Linked DNA regions of Diaphorobacter ruginosibacter. The protein of the gene in region 1 binds, or shares a complex with, the protein of each later gene. Links are inferred from orthologs where the notes say so. Each region holds a gene or a part of one and is shown on either strand. Other genes may lie near its edges.

Region 1 (3,312 bases):
CGCCCTCGACGGCAACCATGCCAATCGGCAGCAGGCTCTTGCCGCTGCCCTTGAGCTTGGCGGCAGCGCCCGCATCGACGGTCACATAGCCACGCATCTGCAGGTGATCCGCCATCCACTGCTTGCGGGCCTGCTTCTTCTGGGTCTGCGCCACCAGCAGCGTGCCGATGGACTCGCCTTGGGCCAGGCGGATCAGGACATGGTTCTCGCGCCCCCATGCGATGACGGTGGAGGCACCCGAGCCCGCCGCGCGCTTGGCGGCCAGGATCTTGGTGATCATGCCGCCCTTGCCGATGCTGGAGCCCGCGCCGCCGGCCATGACCTCGAGCGCGGGATCACCCGCGTTGGCCACGTCGACGAACTTCGCCGCCGGATCACGGCGCGGATCGGCGGTGTACAGGCCCTTCTGGTCGGTGAGGATGACCAGCACATCGGCCTCGACCAGATTGGCCACCAGCGCGCCCAGCGTGTCGTTGTCACCGAACTTGATTTCGTCGGTCACCACGGTGTCGTTCTCGTTGATGACCGGAACCACGCCCAGGCGCAGCAGCGTCAGCAGCGTGGTGCGAGCGTTCAGATAGCGCTCGCGGTCGGCCAGGTCGGCGTGGGTGAGCAGCACCTGCGCGCTGCGCATGCCCTGTTCGCGCAGCTTGGTCTCGTACATCTGAGCCAGCCCCATCTGCCCCACGGCAGCGGCGGCCTGCAGCTCGTGGATCTCGCCGGGACGCGTGGCCCAGCCCAGGCGCTTCATACCTTCGGCGATCGCGCCGCTCGACACCATGATGACCTCGCGCTTGACGCCACCTTCGCCATGCACCAGCGCCGCGAGCTGGCGGCTCCATTCACCAATCGCAACCTCGTCGAGGCCCTTGCCCTCGTTGGTCACGAGGCTGGAGCCGACCTTCACCACGATGCGGCGTGCATCGCTCAAAACATTGGAGACCATTTATCTGTATGTGTAGGGCTGTTGGTGACCCGATGGCGCTCGCCGCACAGGCGCCGCCGCCACGGGCCGGCAGGCGCCATTATGAAACCACGCAGGGCTTACTCGTCGTCGCTCGGAGCAAATCGCGGGTCATTCTGCATGTCGACGTCCTCGTGCGGCAGAAAGCGGGGATCAACCTCCTCGGGCGTGTTCTGCGCCATCTGCTCGGCATGCACGTGCTGGAAGATCGTCTTGATCAGCGGCTCGCAGCCCTCGCGCGTGAGTGCCGAGATCTCGAAGACCGGGCCCTTCCACTTGAAGCGCTTGACGAAATCCTTCACCAGCTTGGCACGGTCCTCCTCGGGCACCATGTCCAGCTTGTTGAGCACCAGCCAGCGAGGCTTGCCGTAGAGCTCTGCATCGTATTTGCGCAGTTCCTCCACGATCGCCTTGGCCTGCTCCACCGGATCGACGTTCTCGTCGAAGGGAGACACGTCCACGATGTGCAGCAACAGCCGCGTACGCTGCAGGTGGCGCAGGAACTGGTGGCCGAGTCCGGCACCCTCCGACGCTCCCTCGATCAGGCCGGGGATGTCGGCGATCACGAAACTTTGCTCGGGACCCACGCGCACGACGCCCAGGTTCGGGTGCAGCGTCGTGAATGGATAGTCGGCAATCTTCGGGCGTGCGTTCGACACGGCTGCGATGAAGGTGGACTTGCCCGCATTCGGCATGCCCAGAAGCCCCACATCGGCCAGCACCTTCAGCTCCAGCTTGAGATTGCGGCGCTCGCCCGGGAAACCCGGCGTCTTCTGGCGCGGCGCACGGTTGATGGCGCTCTTGAACCGCAGGTTGCCGAAGCCACCATCGCCGCCCTTGGCGATGGTGATCGTCTCGCCCGGACTGAGCAGCTCGAACAGCACCTCGCCCGTTTCGGCGTCGGTGATGATGGTGCCCACCGGCATGCGCAGCGTCACATCCTTGCCCGCAGCACCGAACATGTCCGAACCCTTGCCGTGCTCGCCCCGCTGTGCCTCGTGGCGGCGCGAGAAACGATAGTCGACAAGCGTATTCAGGTTCGGGTCGGCCACGGCGAACACATGGCCGCCACGGCCGCCATCGCCCCCGTCAGGGCCGCCAAATTCCTTGTACTTCTCGTGGCGGAACGACACGCAGCCATTGCCCCCGTCACCGGCGGCAATGTCAATATAGGCTTCGTCGACGAACTTCATGGTCTTAGAGTTTACAAAAGAGTCCGTTCCGCACTCAATGGAAAGGACTTGGGCCTCGAAAAAACAAGAGGCCAATCGCGGCAAAAACACCGCCAGGCGACAATCGAAGCCGATCAGGCTTCGTGAAAAATACGAAAGCTGAAAACAACAAAGCCCCGACGGGTCGGGGCTTTGGCTGCGTGTTCAGCGAACAGCTTACACCGGAGTGATGCTCACAGTGTGCTTGTTCAGAGCACCCTTGGTGCCGAAGGACACGTGGCCGTCCACCAGGGCGAACAGAGTGTGGTCCTTGCCCTGACCCACGTTCACGCCAGCGTGAATGCGTGTGCCGCGCTGACGAACGATGATCGAGCCAGCGCTGATCAGTTCACCACCGTAAGCCTTGACACCAAGCATCTTTGGCTTGGAATCGCGACCGTTTCGCGTAGAGCCGCCGCCTTTTTTCTGTGCCATGAGATATACCCCTTAAGCAGCAATAGCGCCGATCAGCAGTTCGGTGAACTGTTGACGGTGACCTTGAGACTTAGCATAGTGCTTGCGACGACGCAGCTTGAAGATGCGCACTTTGTCGTGCTTGCCGTGGGCAACAACCGTTGCCTTCACAGACGCGCCGGACACCAGGGGTGCACCAACCTTGATTTCAGCGCCGTTGCCGACAGCCAGAACCTGGTCGATCACAATTTCCTGGCCTACGTCCGCAGCAATCTGTTCTACTTTGATTTTTTCGCCAGCAGCAACGCGATATTGCTTGCCGCCGGTTTTTATGACCGCGTACATGTAAACCTCTTGAGATTTGAAGCTCCGCAGACGAATTTCTACGGAACTCGCAATTCTAGCACAGACATCGCAGAACAGCAATTGCGCAGACAGCACGGCCCGCGTCAACCATTCCCGGCGAGCGACGTCCGGGCACAGGGCGCGGCTGGGCCGTTTGCCGCAGCGGCTCCTATAATTTGATTCTTTGACATTTTCCGACTGCATCACCTTGGCCGCCAACAACAACAGCACCGCCACCACACTCGCCTTGATCGCTGACGACATGCGCGAAGTGGACCAAGTCATCGCCGCACGCCTCAGCTCCTCGGTGCCGCTGGTGAGCCAGGTAGCCCAGTACATCATCTCGGCCGGCGGCAAGCGCCTGCGCCCCGCACTGCT
Region 2 (3,221 bases), 480 kb from region 1 along the record:
GCAGGAGGCGGTGCCGGGCCGCGTGGGCATGGTCTCCGGCGTCATGTTCGGGTTGATGTTCGGCATTGGCGGCGTGGCCGCCGCGGGCATCGGCCATCTGGCGGACACCCACGGCATCGTCTGGGTCTACAGGCTGTGCTCGTTCCTGCCACTGCTCGGCTTGGCAACCGCCTTTTTGCCGGCCACGCGCAGGGGTGGGTGAGCTCGGAGCGTCTTCTCTTCAGACGCACGTTGACGCGCTCAAACGCTGCGCATCAGCCCCCCGTCCACACGCAGGCTCTGGCCCGTGATGTAGCCTGCGTCGTCGGACGCGAGGAAGGCCACGGTCGCGGCGATCTCCTCTGCCGTGCCGTAGCGCTGCATGGGCACCGCCGTACGGCGCTCGTCCTTCTGCGGCAGGCTGTCGATCCAGCCGGGCAGGACGTTGTTCATGCGCACGTTGTCCCTGGCGTACTCGTCGCAGAACAGCTTCGTGAACGCCGCCAGCCCTGACCGCGCAACGGCCGAGGTCGGGAACATGTCCGAGGGTTCCGCCACCCACGCCGTCGAAATGTTGACGATGGAGCCCTTGCCCTGCTTCTGCATGATCGGGGCAACGATGCGGGTGGCGCGCACCACGTTCAGGAAATAGATGCCGAAACCCTTCACCCAGTCGTCGTCGCTGATGCCCAGCAACGGCCCCTTGGGACCGTGGCCCGCGCCATTGACCAGCACGTCGATGCGGCCCCAGCGCTGCATGACCAGATCGACCAGCTTTTGGATATCCGCGGACTCCTGATTGGATCCCGTCACACCCACTCCACCCAGTTCGGCGGCGAGTGCCTCGCCCTTGCCCGATGACGACAGGATGCCGACCCGGTAGCCGTCGGCACTCAGGCGGCGCGCAGCTGCCGCCCCCATGCCGCTGCCGCCCGCGATCACCACTGCCACACGCTCGTTCGCCATGTCCTTAGCTCCTTGATGTTGGTTTCCACAATGGATGGAAGCAATGCTAATGCCTGAGGGAGACCCCAATCCGCATCTTCGGACGGCCCTTCAGGTCGCCAGCGATCTTCATTCGCAGATGCATATAACCCAAAGTCATCAAATATGAGCAACAATATACCCAAAAGAACCACCAGCCCCACCATCGAGCTCTCCCATGGCCATCAGCCACTATCTCAAGGAAATCGGACGCGGCGCGCGCGGCGCCAAGGCTCTCGATCGCGAGCAGGCCACCGATCTGTTCGGGCAGATACTGGACGGCGGTGTCAGCGACCTGGAAACGGGCGCGTTCTGCATCGCGATGCGTATCAAGGGCGAAACCCTCGATGAGATGAGCGGTTTCATCGATGCCACGCACGCGCGCATCCCGCGCTTTCAGTCAGCCGGCCGCCCCATCGTCGTTCTGCCCAGCTACAACGGTGCGCGCAAGCTGCCGGTGCTCACGCCGCTGCTGGCCCTGCTGCTGGCCCGCGAAGGCCTGCCCGTGCTGCTGCACGGCATGCGCACCGAAGCGCGGCGCGTGCTGGCGTCGGACGTGCTGGCGGCGCTGGGCATTGCGCCCGGCACGGCGGCCCGCACCCTGGACGACGGCGAAGTGACCCACATGGACACCCGCCACCTGCATCCGGGACTGGCACGGCTGCTTGCGGCACGCGAATTGATCGGCCTGCGCAATCCCGCGCACAGCGTGGTCAAGCTCATCAACCCTGCAGATGCCAACGCACTGGTGATCAGCAGCTACACGCACCCCGAGTACTTCGACACACTGGGCGCCACATACCACGCGCTCGGCATGAACGGCCTGCTCTCGCGCGGACTCGAAGGCGAAGTGGCCGCCGACCCGCGCCGCACGCCGCGCTATGACGGCTTCGTGCGCGGCAGGCACCAGCTGCTGCAGAGCCAAGGCCAGGGAACGGCCAGCGAGGTGCCGGGCCTGCCCACCGAGATCGATGTCGCCACCACCGCACGCTACACGGAGCAGGTGCTGGGCGGCCGCCTGCCCGTGCCCGAAGCGCTGGCAGCCCAAGTCCAATTCATCGTGCGGATCGCACAACAGGTCACCCAGGAACCCCTCCCATCATGTCCAGTCACACACTGAAGAACACGCCGAATGGCCATGCGGGTAGCTGCACCCTGGTGGGTGCGGGCCCCGGCGATCCGGAATTGCTCACACTCAAGGCGGTCAAGGCCATTGGCCGGGCCACGGTGCTGCTGGTCGACGACCTTGTCAACCCGGCCATCCTCGATCATGCGTCTCCCGATGCGCGCGTCGTCCATGTGGGCAAGCGCGGCGGGTGCAAGAGCACGCCACAGGCTTTCATTGAAAAACTCATGGTCACGGAAACGTTGGCAGGGGAACACGTGGTGCGCCTCAAGGGGGGAGACCCATTCATCTTCGGCCGCGGTGGCGAGGAAATCGAAGCGCTGCGCCGTGCCGGCGTGGAAGCCACGGTGGTCAACGGCATCACCTCCGGGCTGGCCGGCCTGACGGCGCTGAACACCTCCCTCACCCACCGCGATCATGCGCACGGCGTGGTCTTCATCACCGGCCATGCCAAGCCCGGCGACGCGGGCACCGACTGGCGGCAGCTCGCGCGCACGGCGCACGACGCCAAGCTCACGCTGGTGATCTACATGGGCATCAGCGGCTCGGAACATATCCAGCAGGAATTGCTGCACGGCCTGCCCGCGCACACGCCCTCGGTGGTGATCCAGAACGCGAGCCTGCCCCACCAGCGCCATGCGGTGACCACGCTCGGCGAGCTGCGCCGCACGATCGATGAACACCATCTGGCCAGCCCCTCCATCATCGTGATCGGCGATGTGGTGCGCGGGGTCCAGGCGCTGAGCTCGGACACCCATCTCAGCGCCCAGGGCGGCGCGGTGCTGCAAGCATAGTGGATAGTCAGCATGGGGCCCGCAGGGTGCGCCGCCATGCAGGCAGCGCACCTGGGTCCTGTGGAGTCGACGATTTCTTAGCGGCGGGGCTCCCGGCGTCGCAAGGCACCCATGCCGAACACCGCGGCCAGCGCGCCCAGCAGGGCCAGCGCGGCGGGATGCAGCACCGGCACCGGTGTGGCAGCCCCGGGGTTTGGCGCTCCTTTCACCTCGAAGGATTGCAGCACCTGGCTTGCCGGCAGGTAGGTGTTGTCGCCCGGCTGGTTGGCCGCCAGGGTGCATGTGCCGATGCCGACAAAGGTCACGGTGCCGCCTGCGATGGTGCAGACCGCGGGCGT

What was found.
Region 2: the proteins of cgtA (region 1) and ybiB are in contact, whole or in part, in a crystal structure (PDB 8BFT), measured with the Escherichia coli proteins. The link is inferred for Diaphorobacter ruginosibacter from one-to-one orthologs.

Annotation. Positions count from the first base shown.
Region 1 is NZ_CP060714.1:1,054,236-1,057,547, reverse strand. Bases 102-3,095 are described here. They hold cgtA (Obg family GTPase CgtA), read right to left. Parts: upstream 2,158-3,095; coding sequence 1,045-2,157; downstream 102-1,044. Other genes in these bases: rplU (50S ribosomal protein L21), read right to left, coding at 2,623-2,934; rpmA (50S ribosomal protein L27), read right to left, coding at 2,353-2,610; proB (glutamate 5-kinase), read right to left, coding at 102-946. Also shown: more of proB, read right to left, coding at 1-101; H9K76_RS04770 (polyprenyl synthetase family protein), read left to right, coding at 3,197-3,312. UniProt on the Escherichia coli protein: An essential GTPase which binds GTP, GDP and possibly (p)ppGpp with moderate affinity, with high nucleotide exchange rates and a fairly low GTP hydrolysis rate.
Region 2 is NZ_CP060714.1:1,532,891-1,536,111, reverse strand. Bases 210-3,112 are described here. They hold ybiB (DNA-binding protein YbiB), read left to right. Parts: upstream 210-1,141; coding sequence 1,142-2,083; downstream 2,084-3,112. Other genes in these bases: H9K76_RS06975 (autotransporter outer membrane beta-barrel domain-containing protein), read right to left, coding at 2,961-3,112; cobA (uroporphyrinogen-III C-methyltransferase), read left to right, coding at 2,065-2,883; H9K76_RS06990 (SDR family oxidoreductase), read right to left, coding at 241-945. Also shown: H9K76_RS06995 (MFS transporter), read left to right, coding at 1-202; more of H9K76_RS06975, read right to left, coding at 3,113-3,221.